2 regions of the Azospira sp. genome follow, and region 2 is predicted to be linked to the other one. Evidence: riboswitches for the same ligand, from Rfam matches in the RefSeq annotation. Region 2 holds a riboswitch; the other holds the start of a gene.
The links. A riboswitch is a leader RNA that binds a small molecule or an ion and turns the genes downstream of it on or off. The one in region 2 is predicted to bind glycine.
Positions count from the first base shown of each region.

Region 1: it holds a riboswitch for glycine, as region 2 does, so the genes downstream of both, gcvT (glycine cleavage system aminomethyltransferase GcvT) here and OEL49_RS02890 (trimeric intracellular cation channel family protein) in region 2, are expected to answer to the same signal.

Region 1 covers NZ_JAOTRW010000007.1:106,288-116,932, reverse strand. The annotation lists gene gcvP (aminomethyl-transferring glycine dehydrogenase) at 1-2,392, opposite strand, end outside; gene gcvH (glycine cleavage system protein GcvH) at 2,456-2,842, opposite strand; gene gcvT (glycine cleavage system aminomethyltransferase GcvT) at 2,894-3,985, opposite strand; glycine riboswitch at 4,202-4,311, opposite strand; gene OEL49_RS11815 ((2Fe-2S)-binding protein) at 4,562-4,768, shown strand; gene bfr (bacterioferritin) at 4,906-5,379, shown strand; gene OEL49_RS11805 (alpha/beta fold hydrolase) at 5,436-6,302, shown strand; gene OEL49_RS11800 (3',5'-nucleoside bisphosphate phosphatase) at 6,382-7,221, shown strand; gene OEL49_RS11795 (L-threonylcarbamoyladenylate synthase) at 7,233-7,856, shown strand; gene OEL49_RS11790 (site-2 protease family protein) at 7,925-8,578, shown strand; gene OEL49_RS11785 (tryptophan--tRNA ligase) at 8,592-9,794, shown strand; gene OEL49_RS11780 (segregation and condensation protein A) at 9,796-10,645, shown strand, end outside.
Region 2 covers NZ_JAOTRW010000002.1:632,037-642,681, forward strand. The annotation lists gene aceA (isocitrate lyase) at 52-1,362, shown strand; gene OEL49_RS02880 (DMT family transporter) at 1,584-2,471, shown strand; gene OEL49_RS02885 (thioredoxin domain-containing protein) at 2,473-2,985, opposite strand; glycine riboswitch at 3,111-3,215, shown strand; gene OEL49_RS02890 (trimeric intracellular cation channel family protein) at 3,481-4,095, shown strand; gene OEL49_RS02895 (cyclic nucleotide-binding/CBS domain-containing protein) at 4,230-4,661, shown strand; gene OEL49_RS02900 (LysR family transcriptional regulator) at 4,701-5,609, opposite strand; gene OEL49_RS02905 (haloacid dehalogenase type II) at 5,749-6,438, shown strand; gene OEL49_RS02910 (sulfite exporter TauE/SafE family protein) at 6,438-7,223, shown strand; gene aceB (malate synthase A) at 7,276-8,874, shown strand; gene OEL49_RS02920 (TIGR01458 family HAD-type hydrolase) at 8,985-9,785, opposite strand; gene OEL49_RS02925 (DUF2789 domain-containing protein) at 9,778-10,011, opposite strand; gene OEL49_RS02930 (hypothetical protein) at 10,121-10,645, shown strand, end outside.

The DNA.
Region 1 (10,645 bases), on a different contig from region 2:
CGGCGACGTAGTTGGCGTTGAGGATGGCCACCTGGGTGGCGGTCTTGACGCCCTTGCCGCCCAGCATGGCGATGTACATCCAGGAAATGGGCAGGATGGAGGCGGAGCCGAAGGGAGCGGCGGAAACGGCGCCCTGGCCCTTGTGCTTGCGCTCGGCAGGGCCGGTGGCCTGCACCGCGTGGTCGGCCATGTAGGGGGCCAGATGGGCCTTGAGGCCGATGGGGCCCATGCCCGGGCCGCCGCCGCCGTGGGGGATGGCGAAGGTCTTGTGCAGGTTCATGTGGGACACGTCGGCGCCGATGAAGCCGGGAGCAGTGAGGCCCACCTGGGCGTTGAGGTTGGCGCCGTCCATGTACACCTGGCCGCCGTTGGCGTGCACGATGTCGCAGATATCCTTCACCGCTTCCTCGAACACCCCGTGGGTGGAAGGGTAGGTGAGCATCAGGCAGGAGAGCTTGGCGGCGTGCTGCTCGGCCTTGGCCTTGAGATCGGCCACGTCCACGTTGCCGTTGTCGTCGCAATCCACCACCACCACCTGCAGGCCGGCCATCTGGGCGGTGGCCGGGTTGGTGCCGTGGGCGGACTTGGGAATCAGGCAGATGTCGCGCTGGCCCTGGCCGTTGGCCTCCTGGTAGCGGCGGATGGCCACCAGGCCGGCGTATTCGCCCTGGGCGCCGGAGTTGGGCTGCATGCAGACGGCGTCGAAACCGGTGACGGTCTTCAGCCACTCGGCCAACTGCTCGATCATCTCCAGGTAGCCCTGGGCCTGGTCCAGGGGCGCGAAGGGGTGGATGTCGCCGAACTCGGGCCAGGTGACGGGAATCATCTCGCTGGTGGCGTTCAGCTTCATGGTGCAGGAACCCAGGGAGATCATGGAGTGATCCAGGGCCAGGTCCTTGTTCTGCAGCTTCTTCAGGTAGCGCAGCATCTCGTGTTCGGTGTGGTGGGTGTTGAACACGGGATGGCTGAGGATGGCGTCGGTGCGCAGCAGCTCGGCCGGCAGGGCTGGGTCGGCGGCGGCCACCTGGGCGTCCAGGGCCTCGATGTCGACTTTCACGCCAGCGATGAGTTGCAGCAGGGTGGCCACGTCTTCCCGGGTGGTCTTTTCATTGAGGGCGATGCCGAGGCGGCCGCCCTCGATCAGACGCAGGTTGTAGCCGGCATTCTGGGCGGCCTGGTACACGGTGAGGGCCTTGGCCCCCAGGTCCAGCTGCAGGGTGTCGAAGTAGCAGGCGTTGAGCTGCTTGATGCCGGCCTTGGCCAGGCCCGTGGCCAGGATGGCGGCCAGGCGGTGGATGCGGCGGGCGATGGTCTTGAGACCCTCGGGGCCGTGATAGACGGCATACATGCCGGCCATGTTGGCCAGCAGCACCTGGGAAGTACAGATGTTGGAATTGGCCTTCTCCCGGCGGATGTGCTGTTCCCGGGTCTGCAGGGCCATGCGCAGGGCCTTGTTGCCCCGGGCATCGACGGAGACGCCGATGATGCGGCCGGCCACGGAGCGCTTGTGTTCGTCCTTGCAGGCGAAGAAGGCGGCATGGGGGCCGCCGAAGCCCATGGGAATGCCAAAGCGCTGGGAAGAACCCAGGGCCATGTCGGCCCCCATGGCACCGGGGGATTTCAGCAGCACCAGGGCCATGAGGTCGCAGGCCACGGCGGTGACGGCACCCTTGGCCTTGAGGGCGGCGATGGTGGCGGTGAGGTCCTGCACCTCCCCCTTGTCGTTGGGGTACTGCAGCAGGGCGCCGAAGACCTCCACCGTGGCGGCTTCTTCCACCGGCCCGAAGATCAGCTCGAAGCCGAAGTAGGCGGCCCGGGTCTTGACCACGTCGATGGTCTGGGGGAAGCAGGCTGCATCCACGAAGAAGCGGTTGGAGCCGGACTTGGAGACGCGGCGGGCCATGGTCATGGCCTCGGCGGCGGCGGTGGCCTCGTCCAGCAGGGAGGCGTTGGCCAGTTCCAGACCGGTGAGATCGATGATCACCTGCTGGTAGTTGAGCAGGGCTTCCAGGCGGCCCTGGGCGATCTCGGCCTGGTAGGGGGTGTAGGCGGTGTACCAGCCCGGGTTTTCCAGCACGTTGCGCAGGATCACCTTGGGCGTCAGGGTCTCGTGATAGCCCTGTCCGATGAGGGACTTTTTCACCACATTGCGACCGGCCAGGGCCTTCAGGTCGGCCAGGGCCTCATGCTCGCGCCGGGGGGCGGGCAGGGGCAGGTCGGCGGGGAAGCGGATGGCGGCGGGCACGGTCTGATCCACCAGCTGATCCAGGCTGGCGGCACCGATGGCGGCCAGCATCTGGCTCATTTCGCTGGCGCAGGGGCCGATGTGGCGGGCGATGAACTCGTCCTTCTGTTCCAGGGCGGAAAGGGACTGGGGCAGGGTATCGGACATGGGCAATCTCGGGAGGCGGAAAGAAAAAAGGGAAGGGGCTTTGCCCTTCCCTTGTCTGTTGGCTTATTCGCTGTCGGCCACGGCACCGTAGGCGGCGGCATCGAGCAGGGCGCCCAGGTCGCCGGCGTTGGCCGGCTGCAGCTTGAACAGCCAGGCGGCGTAGGCGTCCTGGTTGAGGGTCTCGGGGGCATCCACCACGGCCTCGTTGACGGCGGTGACGCTGCCGGCGATGGGGGCGTACACGTCGGCGGCGGCCTTCACGGATTCCACCACGGCGGCTTCCTGGCCGGCGGCCAGGGTCTTGCCCACTTCCGGCAGCTCGATGAAGACCAGGTCGCCCAGGGCTTCCTGGGCGTGGTCGGTGATGCCCACGGTGACGCTGCCGTCGGCTTCGAGGCGAACCCATTCGTGGCTCTTGGTGTACTTCAGATCGGCGGGAACGTTGGACATGGAACTCTCCTTAAGTTGAATGTGAATTCTGATTGCTGAAATCGGGATAAATCAGGCCACGGCCTTGCCGTGACGGGCGAAAACGGGTTTGACCACCTGGGCGTTGAGCAGCTTGCCGCGGATATCCACCTGCACGGTGTCGCCAATGGCGACGCCCAGGGGCAGGCGGGCCAGGGCGATGGATTGTTCCAGGGTGGGGGAGAAGGTGCCGCTGGTGATTTCACCCTCGCCCTGGCTCGTCACCACCTTCTGGTGGGCCCGCAACACGCCCTTGTCCAGCAGCTTGAGGCCGAGGAACTGGGCCTTCTGGCCGTTGGCGAGGAGGGCGGATTTGCCGACGAAGTCCCGCTCGGACTTGAGGTCCACGGTCCAGGCCAGGCCGGCGTCCAGGGGGGAGACGGTTTCGTCCATATCCTGGCCGTAGAGGTTCATGCCGGCCTCCAGGCGCAGGGTGTCCCGGGCGCCCAGGCCGCAGGGGCGCACGCCGGCGGCGATCAGGGCATTCCAGAAGTCCTCGGCCTTGGCAGCGGGGAGGGCGATCTCGAAGCCGTCCTCGCCGGTGTAGCCGGTGGTGGCAATGAAGAACTGGCCGATCTGGGTGCCGAAGAAGGGGGCCAGGTTTTTCGTGGCGGCCTTCACCTCGGGCAGCACCTGCCACACCTTGGCCTTGGCCTGGGGGCCTTGCACGGCGATCATGGCTACGGCCTTGGGACCTTCGCGCAGGGGAATGACGGAGACGTCCAGCTGCCACTGACCCAGGAGCTGATCCATCCAGGCCAGGTCCTTGTCGGCGGTGCCGGCGTTGATGACCACCCGGTAGTGGGTGTCGGTGAGGTAATAGACGATGAGATCGTCCACCACGCCGCCTGCCTCGTTGAGCATGGCGCTGTAGAGGGCCTTGCCCGGGACTTTCAGCTTGTCCACGTTGTTGGCGATGAGGCGCAGGAGGAAGGCCTTGGCGTCGGCACCGGTGACATCCACGGCGCACATGTGAGAGACGTCGAACATGCCGCAGTCGTTGCGCACGGCATGGTGCTCCTCGATCTGGGAGCCGTAGTTCACCGGCATGTCCCAGCCGCCGAAATCCACCATGCGGGCATTGAGGGCGCGGTGGGCCTTGTTGAGGACGGTTTGCTTCGTCATTTCAGTTCCTTGGGCGGGGCTGTGAAAGCCGATTCTGAAAACGAAAAAGGGGCGAGCCGGAAAATTCCAGACAGGTCTGGTTTCCGGCTCGCCCCCTCTGTCCTGCAACCTGAGAGTGTTGCGGTCCCCGTTCGTTCCACCCGGAGGATGGAGAAACAGCGGCCGTTGCCCCCTTCGGTGGGCCGCCCGGACCGGGGGCCGCTCTCCAGAGATGTTCTGCCGCAAACGGTCCTTTTTGCCTGAGCGATTTCGGGGCTAGCGAATGGTGGATTGCGCCTTCGGCGGCAGCCCGTGGAAGCCGGGCCGCGCTCTCCCGTTTGCGCGGCGGACTATACCCAAAGGCAGGGGGCATGACAACAAGCCCGGGCGGCGCTGCCAGCGGCGTTTTCCCAGACCGCGCCAATGCTAGATTTCAGGCCGTCGCCCGGATGCCCGGCAAGGGCCTCCGGGAGGGCCGGGAGTTGGCTTGCTACATGGGTTGATAAATATTTGTTGAGAAGCACTTGCATTTGGATGGGTTCGTGATAATAATTCTCATTAGTTTGTTAGCCATCCATCTGTTCAGGAGCACCCGCCATGTATGTCTGTGTCTGCCACGCCGTTACTGATCGCCAGATCTCAGCGTCCGTAGCCATGGGCGCCTCCACGCTTGCCGACCTGCGCGACGAGCTGGGGGTGGGCACCTGCTGCGGCAAATGCGCCCGGGAAGTGCGCCAGCAGTTGCGCGACGAACTGGGCCAGTGCCGGGGCTGCGGCAAATGCGCTAACGCCAAGCATTGTTGAACCTCGGGTTGCGGTTCGGTCGGGCAGTCCGTTCCGCTTTTTCCCCTTGCCCTCGCGTCACATCGGCGCGGGGGCTTCTTTTTTGTGCCTTGTGCTAATCTACCGGCATCCATTCCCCAACGAATCAGGAGCCAGCCATGAAGGGCGATAAAAAAGTCATTCAGTACCTCAACAAGATTCTGGCCAACGAGCTGACCGCCATCAACCAGTACTTCCTGCATGCCCGCATGTACAAGAACTGGGGCCTGAAGAAGCTCAACGAACACGAGTACCACGAGTCCATCGACGAGATGAAGCATGCCGACAAGGTGATCGAGCGCATTCTCTTCCTCGAAGGCCTGCCCAACCTGCAGCAGCTGAACAAGCTGTTCATCGGCGAGAACACCAAGGAAATGCTGGAGTGCGACCTGAAGCTGGAACTGGCCGCCATCCCCCTGCTGCGCGAAGCCATTGCCTACTGTGAAGGCGTGGCCGACTACGTCACCCGGGATCTGCTGGAAGACATCCTGGAAAGCGAGGAAGAGCATGTGGACTGGCTGGAAACCCAGCTGGAGCTGATCGCCAAGGTGACCCTGCCCAATTACCTGCAGTCCCAGATGCACGACGACTGAGTCCTGCGCCACCACACCCGGGGCCGGCCTGTGCCGGCCCTTTTCATTTGCCTGCCATGAAACCGAGCCGAGTCGAATATTTCTCCCTGCGCGGCCGTCGCCAGGCCCTGCGCCGCTGGGGGCCTGCCGAGGCGCCGCCCCTGGTGTTGCTGCACGGCTGGATGGACGTTGCCGCCTCCTTCCAGTTCGTGGTGGATGCCCTGAGTCGGGAGTGGTCCGTGCTGGCACCGGACTGGAGGGGCTTCGGCGACAGCCAGGAAAATCGGGGGCCCTACTGGTTCGCCGATTACCTGGGTGATCTGGATGCCATGCTGGACAGCCTGTTCCCCCGGCAGGCCGTGCCCCTGGTGGGGCACAGCATGGGCGGCAACGTGGCCTGCCTGTACGCCGGATTGCGGCCCCAGCGGATCAGTCACCTGGTCTCCCTGGAAGGTTTCGGTATCAATGACATGGTCCCGGCCCAGGCGCCGGAACGCTTGTCGGCCTGGCTGGATCAACTGGCTGCGCCGCCCTCACTCCATGCCTACGCCGACCGGACCGCCCTGGCATCCCGCCTGCGCCGGGACAACCCGCGCCTGACACCTGCTCGGGCCGAGTTCCTGGCCACCCATCTGGGGCGTGTCGACGATGACGGGAGTGTGAAGTGGGCCGGCGATCCCTGGCACAAGGCCGCCAGTCCGCTGCTCTACCGGCTTGAGGAAGCCAAGGCCTGCTGGCGCCGGGTCCAGGCGCCCACCCTGTGGGTGCGGGGAGCGGAAACCTCTTTCCTCAAACGCTTTCATATAGACGAGGGCGACTATCGGGAACGCCTGGGCTGTTTTGCCTCGGCCCGGGAAGCCGTGGTGGCCGATGCCGGCCACATGCTGCATCACGATGCGCCCGAGGCGGTGGCAGCGCTGCTGGAGTCCTTCATCACGGCCTGAGGCCAAGGGGCGGCGCGGCCCCTGTGCTATGATTCCGCGCTTTCCTGCTGTCTTGGGGCGCCTTTGTCGCGACCTGCCGATGTCTGACCTGAACTGGGATTTCCACTGCCACTCCACCGCTTCCGACGGCCTGCTGCCGGCGGCCGAAGTGGCGCGCCGCGCCGCCGGCAACGGGGTGCAATTGCTGGCCCTGACCGACCATGACGATCTGGCCGGCCTGCCCGCAGCCCGGGCCGCGGCGGAGGAAATGGGCATGGGCCTGGTCAATGGCGTGGAAGTTTCCATCGAATGGGAAGGCCTCTCCATCCACGTGGTGGGCCTGGGCTTCGATGCCGCCAATCCGGTTCTGAACGAAGGGCTGGCCGGCATCCGCAGCGGCCGGGTGGAACGGGCTAGGCGCATGGCCGAGGCCCTGGAGGCCATTGCCATCCGCGGCGCCTTCGAGGGCGCCATGGCCTATGCGGAAAACCCCAACCTGATTTCCCGCGCCCATTTCGCCCGCTATCTGGTGCAGATCGGCCTGTGCAAGGACGTGCACAACGTCTTCGACAACTACCTCACCCCGGGCAAGCCCGGCTACGTGGAGCATCGCTGGGCTTCCCTGGAGGACGCGGTCAGCTGGATTCGTGCCGCCGGCGGTTTGGCCGTGGTGGCCCATCCGGGGCGCTACAAGATTTCCAATGCGGCCTTGCGCCGTTTTCTGGGCCAGTTCAAGGATGCGGGCGGGGAGGGCATCGAGGTGGTGACCGGCAGCCACAGCCCCGACCAGATCCATCATTTCGCCCGCCTGGCCCGCCATTACGGCTTTCTCGCCTCCCGCGGCTCCGACTTCCACGGGCCGGAGGAGAGCTATACCGATCTGGGGCGCCTCTCGCCCCTGCCGGACGGCCTCACGCCCATCTGCTCCCGTTTCGTCTGATCATCCACGCCATGGCCGAATATCTTTCCCTCCATCCCGATAATCCCCAGCCCCGCATGCTGGCCAAGGCCGCCCAGGTCCTGCGGGAGGGGGGGCTGATCGCCTTTCCCACTGACTCCTGCTATTCCCTGGCCTGCCATCTGGGCGACAAGGAGGCCCTGGATCGGCTGCGGGCCATCCGCGGCGTCGATGACCGGCACCACATGACCCTGATGTGCCGCGACCTGTCCCAGATCGCCCACTTTGCCCGGGTGGACAATGCCCAGTACCGCCTGCTCAAAACGGTCACGCCGGGCAGTTACGTGTTCATCCTGGAAGGCACCAAGGAACTGCCGCGACGGGTGATGCACCCCAAGCGCAAGACCATCGGTCTGCGGGTGCCCGACCATCTGGGCGCCCTGGCCCTGCTGGAGGAGTTCGGCGAGCCCCTGCTCACCGCCACCCTGCAGCTGCCCGGGGATGAAGCGCCTCTCACCGAAGGCTGGGAGATCCAGGACCGTCTCGACGACCAGCTGGAGCTGATCCTGGATGGCGGCCATTGCGGCACCGAGCCCACCACCGTCATCGACCTCACCAGCGGGGCACCGGAACTGGTGCGGGCCGGCCGCGGAGCGCTGGCCCCCTTCGGTCTCTGACCAGCACGGCCGACCGGAGCCGGGTCGGTCCCTTTGGTAGAATCCCCCCTTTATTACGCTGACGCGCCATGGACCAACTGATCCAGACTCTTGCCATTGCAGCCCTGCCGGTGATCTTCGCCATCACCCTGCACGAGGCCGCCCATGGTTATGTGGCGCGCCACTTCGGTGACCTGACGGCCTATGCGGCGGGGCGCATCAGCCTCAATCCCCTGCGCCACATCGATCCGGTAGGCACCATCCTGATTCCGGTGCTGATCCTGCTCTTCTCCGGCGGTAGCCTGCTGTTCGGCTATGCCAAACCGGTGCCCGTGGATTTCGGCCGCCTGCGCCGTCCCAAGCAGGACATGCTGTGGGTGGCCGCCGCCGGCCCCCTGGCCAACCTGGCCATGGCCATCGGCTGGGGTTGCATGCTCAAGCTGGCCCAGCTGCTGCCGGTGAATGCCTATACCCTGCCCCTGGAGCGTATGGCCGACCTGGGCATGGATGTGAATATCGGCCTGATGCTGCTCAACCTGCTGCCCATTCCGCCCCTGGATGGCGGCCGCATCGCCGTCAGCCTTTTGCCCTACCGCCAGGCCGTCGCCTTTTCCCGGGTGGAACCCTGGGGTTTCCCGATCCTGATCCTGCTGCTCTTTTCCGGCGTGCTGGCCAGCATCCTTTATCCGCTGATGGGTATCATGCGTTACCTGTTGGCCCTGATTTTCAATTTCCAAGCCTGAGACAAACATCACCATGTACGCGGAACGAGTCCTTTCCGGCATGCGCCCCACGGGCAGCCTGCACCTTGGCCACTACCACGGGGTCCTGAAGAACTGGGTCAAGCTCCAGCACGACTACCCCTGCCTGTTTTTCGTGGCCGACTGGCATGCCCTGACTACCAGCTACGACCAGCCGGACATCATCGAGAAGGCCGCCTGGGACATGGTGATCGACTGGCTGGCCGCCGGCGTGGACCCCAATCAGGCCACCATCTTTATCCAGTCCCGGGTGCCCGAGCACGCCGAACTGCACCTGCTGATGTCCATGATGACGCCCCTGGGCTGGCTGGAGCGGGTGCCGACCTACAAGGACCAGATCGAAAAGCTCTCCCACAAGGACCTCACCACCTACGGTTTCCTCGGCTATCCCCTGCTGATGTCTGCCGACATCCTGGTGTATCGCGCCAACCGGGTGCCCGTGGGCGAGGACCAGATTCCCCACCTGGAGTTTTCCCGGGAAATCGCCCGCCGCTTCAACCATCTCTACGGCCGGGAGCCCGGCTTCGAGGAGAAGGCCCTGGAAGCGGTGAAGAAGCTGGGCGGCAAGGTGGGCAAGCGTTTCAACGAGCTGCGCACCCGCTTCCAGCAGGACGGCGATGCTGCCGCGGTGGAGGAGGGCAAGCGCCTGGTGAACGAGGCCCAGAGCCTGTCCCTGGTGGATCGGGAGCGCCTGCTGGGCCATCTGGAAGGCACCGGCAAGATGATCCTGGTGGAGCCCGATGCCCTGCTTACCGAGGCTTCGCGCATGCCCGGCCTGGACGGTCAGAAGATGTCCAAGTCCTACGGCAACACCATCACCCTGCGGGAGGATGAAGCCTCCGTCACCCAGAAGGTCAAGCGCATGCCCACCGATCCGGCCCGGGTGCGCCGCACCGACGCCGGCAATCCGGACAAGTGCCCGGTGTGGCAGCTGCACCAGGTCTATTCCGACGGGGCCACCAAGGAGTGGGTGCGCCAGGGCTGCACTTCCGCCGGCATCGGCTGCATCGAATGCAAGCAGCCGGTGATCGACGGCATCCTCAAGGAACAGGCGCCCATGCGGGAGCGGGCCCAGGTCTATCTGGACAATCCGGCCCTGGTGCGGGAGATCGTCAACGACGGTTGCGCCAAGGCCCGCCGCCTGGCCCAGGAAACCATGACCGATGTGCGCGCCGCCATGGGCCTGAACTACGCCTGACATGAGCGATACTCCGGTCCTCGACGACATTCCGGCCCCCCAGGCGGCGCCGGCCCAGGAGGCCCTGGCCCGCATCTACGGCCAGCCCCTGGAGCAGCTGCCCCTGGACCTGTACATCCCGCCCGACGCCATGGCGGTGATGCTGGATGCCTTCGAAGGCCCCCTGGACTTGCTGCTCTACCTGATCCGCAAGGCCAACGTGAATGTGCTCGACATTCCCATGGCGCCCCTGACGCTCCAGTACCTGGAGTACGTGGAAGCCATGCGCTCCCAGAACATGGAGCTGGCGGCCGACTATCTGGTGATGGCCGCCATGCTCATCGAGATCAAGTCCCGCATGCTGCTGCCCCGGGCCAAGCAGGCGGAAGAGGACGAGGTGGAGGATCCCCGGGCCGAACTGGTGCGCCGCCTCATCGAATACGAGCAGATGAAGCTGGCGGCGGTGCGCCTGAACGAGCATCCCCAGGCCGAGCGGGACTTCGTCTGGGTCGAGACCTGGGTGGAAAAATCCCAGATGCAGCGTTTCCCCGACGTGTCGGTGGCGGACCTGCAGCAGGCCTGGCAGTCCATCCTGCGCCAGGCCCAGCTGCATACCTCCCACAAGGTGCAGCGGGAAGAGCTGTCGGTGCGCGAGCACATGGGCCTGATCCTGCGCCAGCTGAAGGAAGCGGACGGCTTCGTCGAGTTCATCCACATGTTCGACGTGGAGCTGGGCGCCCCTTCCGTGGTGGTGCATTTCCTGGCCATGCTGGAACTGGCCCGGGAGCGGCTGATCCGCATCACCCAGGCCGAGGCCTTCATGCCCATCTACGTGCGCCTGGCCATTGCCGACGACGCGGAAACGCCCCTGA
Region 2 (10,645 bases):
CGACACTGGCCTCCGAATCTTCCGCCAACGCTATTTATAGAGGAACCGAACATGAGCACTCGCGAACAGCAAATCGCCGCCCTGGAAAAAGACTGGGCTGAGAACCCCCGTTGGAAGGGCGTCAAGCGTGGTTATTCCGCTGCTGACGTGGTTCGTCTGCGCGGCTCCCTGCAGCCCGAGTACACCTTCGCCCAGCGCGGCGCCAAGGTCCTCTGGGAAAAGGTCAACGGCGGCGCCAAGAAGGGCTACGTGAATGCTTTCGGCGCCATCACCGCCGGTCAAGCCATGCAACAGGCCAAAGCCGGCCTGGAAGCCGTGTATCTGTCCGGCTGGCAGGTTGCTGCCGACGGCAACACCTCCGAAACCATGTACCCGGACCAGTCCCTGTATGCCTACGACTCCGTCCCCACCATGGTTCGCCGCATCAACAACACCTTCAAGCGCGCTGACGAAATCCAGTGGTCCCGCGGCATCAACCCCGGCGACAAGGAATTCATCGACTACTTCCTGCCCATCGTGGCCGACGCTGAAGCCGGTTTCGGCGGTGTGCTGAACGCCTTCGAACTGATGAAGAACATGATCGCCGCCGGCGCCGCCGGTGTGCACTTCGAAGACCAGCTGGCTGCCGCCAAGAAGTGTGGCCACATGGGTGGCAAGGTGCTGGTGCCGACCCGCGAAGCCGTGGAAAAGCTGATCTCCGCCCGTTTCGCTGCTGACGTCATGGGCGTTCCCACCCTGATCCTGGCCCGTACCGATGCCGAAGCTGCCAACCTGATCACCTCCGACTACGACGCCAACGACAAGCCCTTCCTCACCGGCGAACGTACCCAGGAAGGTTTCTTCCGCGTCAAGAACGGTCTGGAACAGTCCATCTCCCGCGGCGTTGCCTACGCTCCCTACGCCGATCTGGTGTGGTGCGAAACCGGCGTGCCCGACATCGGCTTCGCCCGTGAATTCGCCCAGGCCGTGCATGCTGCCTGCCCCGGCAAGCTGCTGTCCTACAACTGCTCCCCGTCCTTCAACTGGAAGAAGAACCTCAACGACAGCCAGATCGCTTCCTTCCAGGAAGAACTGTCCGCCCTGGGCTACAAGTACCAGTTCATCACCCTGGCCGGCATCCACGTCAATTGGTACAACACCTTCAAGTTCGCCAAGGCCTACGCCGGCGGCGAAGGCATGAAGCACTACGTGGAAATGGTGCAGGAGCCCGAATTCGCCGCCCGCGAAGACGGCTACACCTTCGTCTCCCACCAGCAGGAAGTGGGCACCGGCTACTTCGACGACGTGACCACCGTGATCCAGGGCGGCTCCTCCTCCGTCAAGGCCCTGACCGGTTCCACCGAAGAAGAACAGTTCCACTAAGCAGCACCCGCGGGCATCCCGGCCAGGGTCGGGATGCCCGGCAGCAGATCAGTCTGCTGCCATCAGGAATCCGAATTGCATCATCCCTTATCCTCTTGCTTGGGGAACAGGCCGACACCCACAAGGTGTCGGCTTTTTTTATGTGCCGTCACAAAAAGGCCCATGACAGAAGCGGGCCTGCAGGCAAGAATGGCGGCTCCTTCCGCCTTCGCCCCCAGGCCATGAACGCCGCCAGCCTCGCCCGACTGCTCCTGCTCGCCGCCATCTGGGGCGCCTCCTTCCTCTTCCTGCGCCTCACCGTGCCCGCCTTCGGCACCGTGTGGACGGTGGAAGTGCGGGTCATCCTGGCCGCCGCCAGCCTCACCCTGTTCGCCTGGTGGAGCGGCGAGGCCCTGCAGTGGCGCCGGCACTGGCGCCAGTACCTGATCATCGGCCTGTGCAACTCGGCCCTGCCCTTCCTGCTCTTTGCCTATGCCGCCCAGAGCCTGGGGGCCGGCCTGCTCTCCATCCTCAACTCCACCTCGCCCCTCTTCGCCGTCATCATCGGCGCCCTGTGGCTGCGCCAGCCCATCCGCGCCGTGACCATGGCCGGCCTGCTGCTGGGCCTGGGGGGTGTGGCCGTGCTGGCCTGGGACGGATTGCAGAGCAGCGGCAGCCCCGACGCCTGGCTACCCATGCTGGCCGCCGCCCTGGCCCCTTCCGCCTACGCCTTCGCCAGCGTGTACAGCCGACACCACGGCCAGGGCATCACGCCCCTGGCCACCACCCAGGGCAGCATGATCTGCGCCGCCCTGCTGGTGCTGCCCCTGGCCGCGCCCCAGGGCCTGCCGTCGGCAGCCACTCCCACCGCCTGGGGCGCCCTGCTGGGCCTGGCGGTGTTGTGCACGGCCTGGGCCTACCAGCTCTATTTCCGGCTGGTGCACGAAGTGGGACCCCTGGGCGCCCTCTCGGTGACCTTCCTCATTCCGGTATTCGGCGTGCTGTGGGGGGTGTTGCTGCTGGGAGAAAAGCTGGGCGGCCACCTGCTGCTGGGTGGCACTCTGGTGCTGCTGGGCACGGCCCTGGCCAACGGCCTGCTGAAGTGGCCGCGGTTGGCCCGCCCGGCCTAGATCAGCGGCTAGCGCGGCGCGCCACGGCGCCAGCCAGGGCCAGGATTTCCTCGCCTTCGTCGGCGGAAAAGCCCTCCGGCAGGGCCGGCCGGCCGTCACCGGCCAGGGCGGCGGCGACGGAACGGCCCAGGATGGCGCCGTCCGGCAGGATGGGACCGAAGAAGCGCAGTTCGCCGCCCCGGATCACCGCCAGGGTGGGAAAGGTTTCCACATCGAGACTGGGCAGGGCGTCCGCCGCATCCTCGATGTCGATCCAGGCCCAGGCGCCCTCATGGCCCGCCGCGGCGGCGGCCGTGGCGGCCTCGAAGCCCCGGCAGACGCCGCACCAGGCGGCGCAGAGCACCAGCACCACCGGCGCTGCCGGCGCCGCAGCGGCAGCGGCAGCGGCAGCGGCAGCGGCAGCGGCAGCGTCGGGCCATTGCAGGTCGGCAAAGCGCAACAGGGAAACGGGGGACTGGGACATGGCGGCAAAGGCCGCCGCAGCGGCCGCGAAGTGGGCGGGAAAGGCGGCCATTGTGCGCCAATCCTGCCGCTCGGGGGAATGGGTGGCGCGGGAAAAATGGGGGAACCGGGCGCCGGATCACTGAGAGCAGGCGCTGCCGCCCGGCATTGCCAAGGCGGCCCCGGGCGCGGATAATCCGCCCTCCCGCAGGAGAGAGGGGCCCATGCCGCAACCGGCGCCGGGCCTCCGCCGAAGGCGCAAGCTCCCATAATCGCTCAGGCACCAGGAACTGCGGGTTTCGTATTTGCCGTCTGGAGAGCGGCCGGCCGCAACACGGCGCGGCCCACCGAAGGGGCTAAGCCGGCGCCGTGGGGCGCAGGCCGAAACTCTCAGGTACAAGGACAGGGGGAGAGGCGCATCCGGCAAGGGTCTTCAGCATGGCCTGCCGCCGGACCTTATCTGTAAAGGCGCTTCCGTCATGCCCTGCCACGCCCCAATACCGGCGCACCTGCCGGCCTATCCCCTTTGCTTTGTCGCATCCTGCCTTCCTCTGCGGGGAGGTGTGTCGTGCTGATCACCATCTATCTCATCGCCATCACCGCCGAGGCCATGTCCGGCGCCCTGGCCGCCGGCCGGCGCAACATGGACATCTTCGGCGTCGCCTTCATCGCCTTCGTCACCGCCCTGGGCGGCGGCACCATCCGCGACATGGTGCTGGGCCACTTCCCCATCGGCTGGACCCAGCATCCGCCCTACATCTACCTGGTTATTTCCGCCGGCCTGGTGACCACCCTCTTCGCCCGCTTCATGCACCACCTGAAGACCGTCTTCCTGGTGCTGGACGCCCTGGGCCTCATCGCCTTTTCCCTGATCGGCTGCGAAGTGGCCCTGGGCATGGGCTACGCCCCGGTGGTGGTGATCATGGCCGGCATGATCACCGGCATCTTCGGCGGCATCCTGCGGGACGTGCTGTGCAACCAGGTGCCGGTGGTGTTCCGCCAGGAGCTGTACGCCAGCGTCTCCCTGGCCGTGTGCAGCCTCTACCTGGTGCTGCGAGACCTGGGCCTGGGCACGGAGGCCAACACCCTGATCAGCTTCGGCCTGGGCCTGGCCCTGCGCCTCTGCGCCATCTGGCGCGGCTGGAAGCTGCCGACCTTCTCCTACCGCCAGCGCTGGGACTGATGCCGGCCCGGCCCCGGGAAATCCCCGGGGCCCGCCGATTCATTCTTTTGATGGCCGGAAACCGGCCCCGGGCCGCCGGGTCCATCCCTCATCGCCGGGCTTGACCCACCACAACAACGATGAGGAGACCCACCATGCCCCACCGCAGCATTGCCCACATCATCAGCCAGCAGACCCCGGTCACCGCGACCGCCGACCTTACCGTGCGTGAGGCCTGCCAGCGCATGGCCGCTGCCAGGGTCGGCGCCCTGCTGGTGGTGGAACACGGCTTTCTCACCGGCATCTTCACCGAGCGGGACGCCCTCAACCGGGTCCTGGCCCCGGGGCTGGACCCGGAGCACACCCTGCTGTCCGAGGTGATGACCGCCAATCCCCGCGCCGTGCCGCCGGAAAAGCCCCTCTCCTATGCCCTGCACCTGATGCACATCGGCGGCTACCGCCACATGCCGGTGGTGCAGGCTGGGCGCCCCCTGGGCATGGTCTCGGTGCGGGACGCCCTGGGGGCGGAAATCTGCGATTTCGAGCGGGACCTGGAATCCCTGGAAAAGATCGCCACCGCCCTGTAGGCCCCGCCGGCCCCGGACTACCAGGCAGGAGCCGGCGCCTCAGGCCGGCATCTGCCAGTAGCCCGGGTTGCCGTAGGTGTTCTTGAGGAAGTCAATGAACAGCCGCACCCGCAACGGGAGATGGCGGCGCTGGGGAAAGACGGCGTAGATGCCCACCGGCGGCGCCGCCCATTCGTCCAGCAGGGACACCAGCCGGCCCGCCGCCAGATCCTCCCCCACCTCCCACACCGAACGCCAGGCCAGACCGTAGCCCGCCAGGGCCCATTCGTGCAGCACGGCGCCGTCGTTGCACTCCAGGGTGCCCGCCACCTTCAGCACCAGGCTCTCCCCTGCCTTTTCCGGATGGCGGAAGGTCCAGCCCCGCTGCTGACCGAGGGACAGGCAGTTGTGCCCGGCCAGGTCCTCCAGGGCCCGGGGCGTGCCGTGCCGCGCCAGGTAGGCGGGGCTGGCCACCACCACCCGCCGCATGTCCCCCAGCTTCAGGCTCACCAGGCTGGAATCGCTCAGTTCGCCGATGCGCACCGAGAGGTCGATGGCCTCGTTCACCAGATCCACCAGGCGGTCCGTCAGGTCCAGGTTCACCGTCACTTCCGGATTGCCGGAAAGGAAGTCGGCCACCAGGGGTGCCACGTGCTTGCGCCCGAAACCGGCCGGGGCCGAGACCTTGAGGTGGCCGCTGGCCTTGACCCCGCCCAGGCTGACCGAGGCTTCGGCATTGGCCAGGTCGTTGAGGATGCGCTGGCAGTCCTCCAGGAAAGCGCTGCCCTCGAAGGTGAGGGACAGCTTGCGCGTGGTGCGCACCATCAGCTTCACCCCGAGGCGGGCCTCCAGGGCGTCCAGGCGGCGGCCGATGATGGCCGGGGTCACCCCTTCCTGGGCCGCGGCGGCGGAGAGGCTGCCCTTGGCGGCCACGTTCACGAAGGCATTGATCTGCTTGAAGGCATCCATGGCATTACATACTTAAAGTAAAAGATCATTCGCTGCAATCCTAGCTTATCTTTTACCTCGAGCAACAATAAACTGCGATGCGTAGGCTGATCCATAATCTCCGGATCGACCCGCAAACCCCAAGTCCGACAGAGAAAAAATGACCGCCCCCTGCCCGATCAAAGCCATCGCCTTCGACGCCTACGGAACGCTGTTCGACGTCTATTCCGTCGGCGCCCTGGCCGAGCAGCTTTTCCCGGGCAAGGGGGTGGCGCTCGCCGCCCTGTGGCGCGACAAGCAGATCGAATACAGCCGCATCCGCAGCATGAGCGGCCGCTACAAGCCCTTCTGGGAAGTCACCCAGGACGCCCTCATCTATGCCGGCGCCGCCATCGGCGTGGCCATGGGCGAAACGGAACGGGGCCGGCTGATGAGCCAGTACGCCTGCCTCTCCGCCTTCCCGGAAAATCTGCCGGCCCTGAAGGAACTGAAGACCCTGGGCCTGCCCCTGGCCATCCTCTCCAACGGCACCCGGGCCATGCTCGACATCGCCGTCAAGAGCAGCGGCATGGGCGGCATCTTCGACCACATCCTGTCCGTCGAGATGGTGCAGAAATTCAAGACGGCCCCCGAGGTGTACCAGCTGGGACCCGACGCCTTCGACCTGCCGGCCCGGGAAATCCTCTTCGTCTCGGCCAACAGCTGGGATGCCTGCGCCGCCACCTGGTTCGGCTACACCACCTTCTGGATCAACCGTACCGGCCAGCCGCCGGAGCAGCTCAACGTCAGCCCCACGGCCAGCGGCCATCGTCTCTCCGACGTGGTGGCCTTCGTGCGGGAGAACCAGTGATGGAACTCCTCACCATTGCCCTGGTGGGCGGCGGCGCCTTTCTCGCCGGCGGCATGAACGCCATGGCCGGCGGCGGCACCTTCTTCTCCTTCCCCGCCCTGCTCGCCGCCGGGGTGCCCCCGGTCACCGCCAACGCCAGCAATACCGTGGCCCTGTGGCCCGCCAGCCTGTCTTCCGCCTGGGCCTACCGGCGGGAGCTGCTGCGGCACAAGTCCTGGGTCATTCTGCTCACGGTGGTGGCCCTGATCGGCGGCCTCGCCGGCGGCCTGCTGCTGCTGGCCACCTCCAACGCCGCCTTCGCCAAGCTCATCCCCTGGCTGCTGCTCACTGCCACGGCCCTTTTCGCCTTTTCCGGCCAGGTCGCGAAGCTGGTGGCCTGGAGCAAGACCCGCCTGGGCCTCCAGGCCGATCCCGATGCCGGGCGCAGGAGCGTCGGCGGAACCCTCTTTCAGCTCGCCGTATCGATCTACGGCGGCTTTTTCGGTGCCGGCCAGGGCATCCTCATGCTCGCGGCCCTGTCGATCCAGGGCCTGGAGGACATGCAGGAGCTCAACGCCATCAAGAACTGGCTGTCGGCAATCAACTACACGGTGTCGGGCCTCACCTTCATCATCGCCGGAGCCATCAGCTGGCCCCACACGCTGCTGATGCTGGTGACCGCCATGGCCGGCGGCTACGCCGGCGCCGCCCTGGCCCGGCGCCTGCCGGCCCTGTGGCTGCGCCGCCTGGTGGTGGCCGTGGGCACCGTGCTGACGATCATCTACTTCGTCAAAACCTATTTCTGAAATTTCCCTTTTCCCGATTACGCATTTTCAACGATTCAAACTAGGAGAGACCATGAGCCTGAACCTGCCCGCCGGTATGCAAATCACCGCTCCCATCCAGCCCCAGTACGAAAGCATCCTCACCCTGGAGGCCCTGGAGTTCGTCGCCAAGCTGCACCGCGCCTTCGAAGGCCGCCGCCAGGAACTGCTGAAGGCCCGCGTCGAGCGCCAGGCCCGCATCGATGCCGGCGAGATGCCCGACTTCCTGCCCGAGACCAAGCACATTCGCGAGGGTGACTGGAAGGTCGCCCCTTTGCCCGCCGCCCTGGAGCGTCGCCGCACCGAAATCACCGGCCCGGTCGAAGCCAAGATGATCATCAACGCCTTCAACTCCGGCGCTGATTCCTACATGACCGACTTCGAGGATTCCAACTCCCCCAACTGGGACAACCAGATCCAGGGGCAGGTCAACCTCTACCAGGCCATCCGCCGCCAACTCTCCTTCAAGAACGAAGCCGGCAAGGAATACAAGCTCAACGACCAGATCGCCACCCTGCAGATCCGTCCCCGGGGCTGGCACCTGGATGAAAAGCACGTGACCGTGGACGGCCAGCGCGTCGCCGGCGGCATCTTCGACTTCGCCCTGGTCTTCTTCCACAACGCCAAGGAACAGATCGCCCGCGGCGCCGGCCCCTTCTACTACCTGCCGAAGATGGAATCCCATCTGGAAGCCCGCCTGTGGAACGACATCTTCGTCATGGCCCAGGACCACATCGGCCTGCCCCAAGGCACCATCAAGGCCACCGTGCTGGTGGAAACCATCCTCGCCACCTTCGAGATGGAAGAGATCCTCTACGAACTGCGCAACCACTCCGCCGGTCTGAACGCCGGCCGTTGGGACTACATCTTCTCCTGCATCAAGAAGTTCAAGAAGAACAAGGACTTCTGCCTGGCCCAGCGCGGCGTCATCACCATGGAAGTGCCCTTCATGCGCTCCTACGCCCTGGCCCTGGTGCAGGCCTGCCACAAGCGCGGCGCCCCTGCCATGGGCGGCATGAGCGCCCTGATCCCCATCAAGAACGACCCGGTGGCCAATGAGAAGGCCCTGGCCGGCATCCGCCACGACAAGGCCCGCGATGCCAAGGACGGCTTCGACGGCGGCTGGGTGGCCCACCCCGGTCTGGTTTCCATCGCCCACGAAGAGTTCGTCAAGGTCCTGGGCGACAAGCCCAACCAGTGGGAAAAGCAGGTGGAAGGCTCCTTCGGTCCCAAGGACTGGCTCAACTTCCAGCCCGAGCAGCCCATCACCGAAGCCGGCCTGCGCAACAACATCAACGTCGGTATCCACTACCTGGGTTCCTGGCTGGCCGGCAACGGCTGCGTGCCCATCCACAACCTGATGGAAGATGCGGCCACCGCCGAAATCTCCCGCTCCCAGGTGTGGCAGTGGGTGGTCTCTCCCAAGGGCATCCTGGACGACGGCCGCAAGGTCACCGTGGAAATGGTGCGCCCCATGATCGCCGAGGAACTGGCCAAGGTGAAGGCCACCGTTGCAGCCCAGGGCGAAGACACCGCCACCTACGACCAGGCCGCCGTGATCTTCGACAAGATGAGCCTGACCCCGGACTATCCGGAGTTCCTCACCCTGCCGCTGTACGAAGCCATGGCCTAAGCCAGGTCGGCTACCCGCCAAAGAAAAAGCCCCGGGAAACCGGGGCTTTTTTTCAGACTGGGGGCAGGCGTGCGCTACCTAAATGGGTCATGTGCCGAAATCGCCCCCGCCTAATGTCCCAGCAACAGCGCCACCGCCGCGGCAAAATCGTCCACCACCCGGGCAGCCCGGATGTCGCCGGCGCTTTCATCCGCCGGGCGGAACTTGCCTGTGCGCACCAGCACTCCAGGCATACCCACGGCCTGGGCGCCACCGATGTCGTCCCGCAGGTCGTCGCCGATCAGCACCGCCTCGCCGGGAACCACGCCCAGCTCGGCCAGGGCGCCGAGGAAGAAGGGCGCCGCCGGCTTGCCCACCACTTCGGCCCGCACCCCGGCCCCGTATTCCAGGGCGGCGACGAAGGCCCCCAGGTCCAGGGTCAGGCCGTCCGGTTCCTGGAAATAGCGGTTGCGGGCCATGGCGATCAGGGGGCAGCCGGCCTGCAGCAGGCGGAAGGCCCGGTTGAGGGCATCGAAGGTGAAATGTTCTCCCGCATCCCCCAGCACCACCGCGTCCGGCTCGGGGTGGCTGGGACCCACCTCGTCGGCGATGGCCGGATGCACCAGGTAGTGGGGATGCAGCCCCCGCTGGCGCACCAGCTGGGCCGTGGCCCGCACCGCCGTCTGAATTTCTTCCGGCGCCACGGCCAGGCCCATGGAGTGCAGCAACTGCACCAGGGCCTGGCGTGGCGACCGGGTGGTATTGGTGAGAAAGCGCAGGGGCAGGCCGCTGGCGCGCAGGCGCTGCAGAGCCGCGGCGGCGCCGGGCACGGGGCGGTCGCCCACGTGCAGCACTCCGGCCAGGTCGATCAGCACGGCCCGGGGCTTTTGCGGCAGGGGCGGTGCCGACGGGACGGGATCGGGCTCAGCCATGGAAGCGGGCGTTGAGTTCGTCCACCACCTCGGCCCAGTCCGCGTCCTCCAGGATTTCCTCCCGCAGGAAGGCCGCCTGGGAGGGCGTCCAGAAGGGCGCGTCGGCCAGCAGCACATTTTCCGGCAGGGGGCCGTGCTGCTCGATGAAGCGGTTGATGGAGAGCCCGTCGGCCGGCAGGCCGAGCTGGGCAAAGAGATTGCTCATGGTCGGGGTAGGGAAGTCCATGCTTGACCTCCAGTTGGTAATGACGAGAAGCTAGCGGCTGCACCTACAACTATAGAACCCCGGACGGCGGCGAAGTTCACCCGCGGCCGAGCCGGGACCAAAAATCCCCATGGAAATCCTCGTCGACATCATCCTCAAGGCCGGCCGCTCCGCCGTCGAACTGTCCCTTTTCGTGCTGCTGCCGGTGATGGTGGTGATGCTCTCCCTGATGCGCCTGCTGGAGGCCCGGGGCGTGGTGGACAAGGTGGTGGCCTGGCTGGCCCCGGCCCTGAAACCCTTCGGCCTCACCGGCCTGGGGGTGTTCGCCGCCCTGCAGATCAACTTCGTCAGCTTCGCCGCCCCCATGGCCACCCTTTCCATGATGGAGCAGCGGGGCGTCTCCAACCGCCACATCGCCGCCACCCTGGCCATGGTCTTCGCCATGTCCCAGGCCAATGCTGCCTTTCCCATGATGACCATGGGCCTCAACTTCGGTACCACCCTGGTCTTTTCCCTCCTCGGCGGCCTGGTGGCCGCGGCGGCCACCTACTACCTCTTCGGCCGCGGCCTCTCGGCGGAGGAGGCGCGGCTGGACGAAACCCTGCACCACCCGGTGGCGGAAGACGCCAAGGGCGTGCTCGACGTCATCAACCGG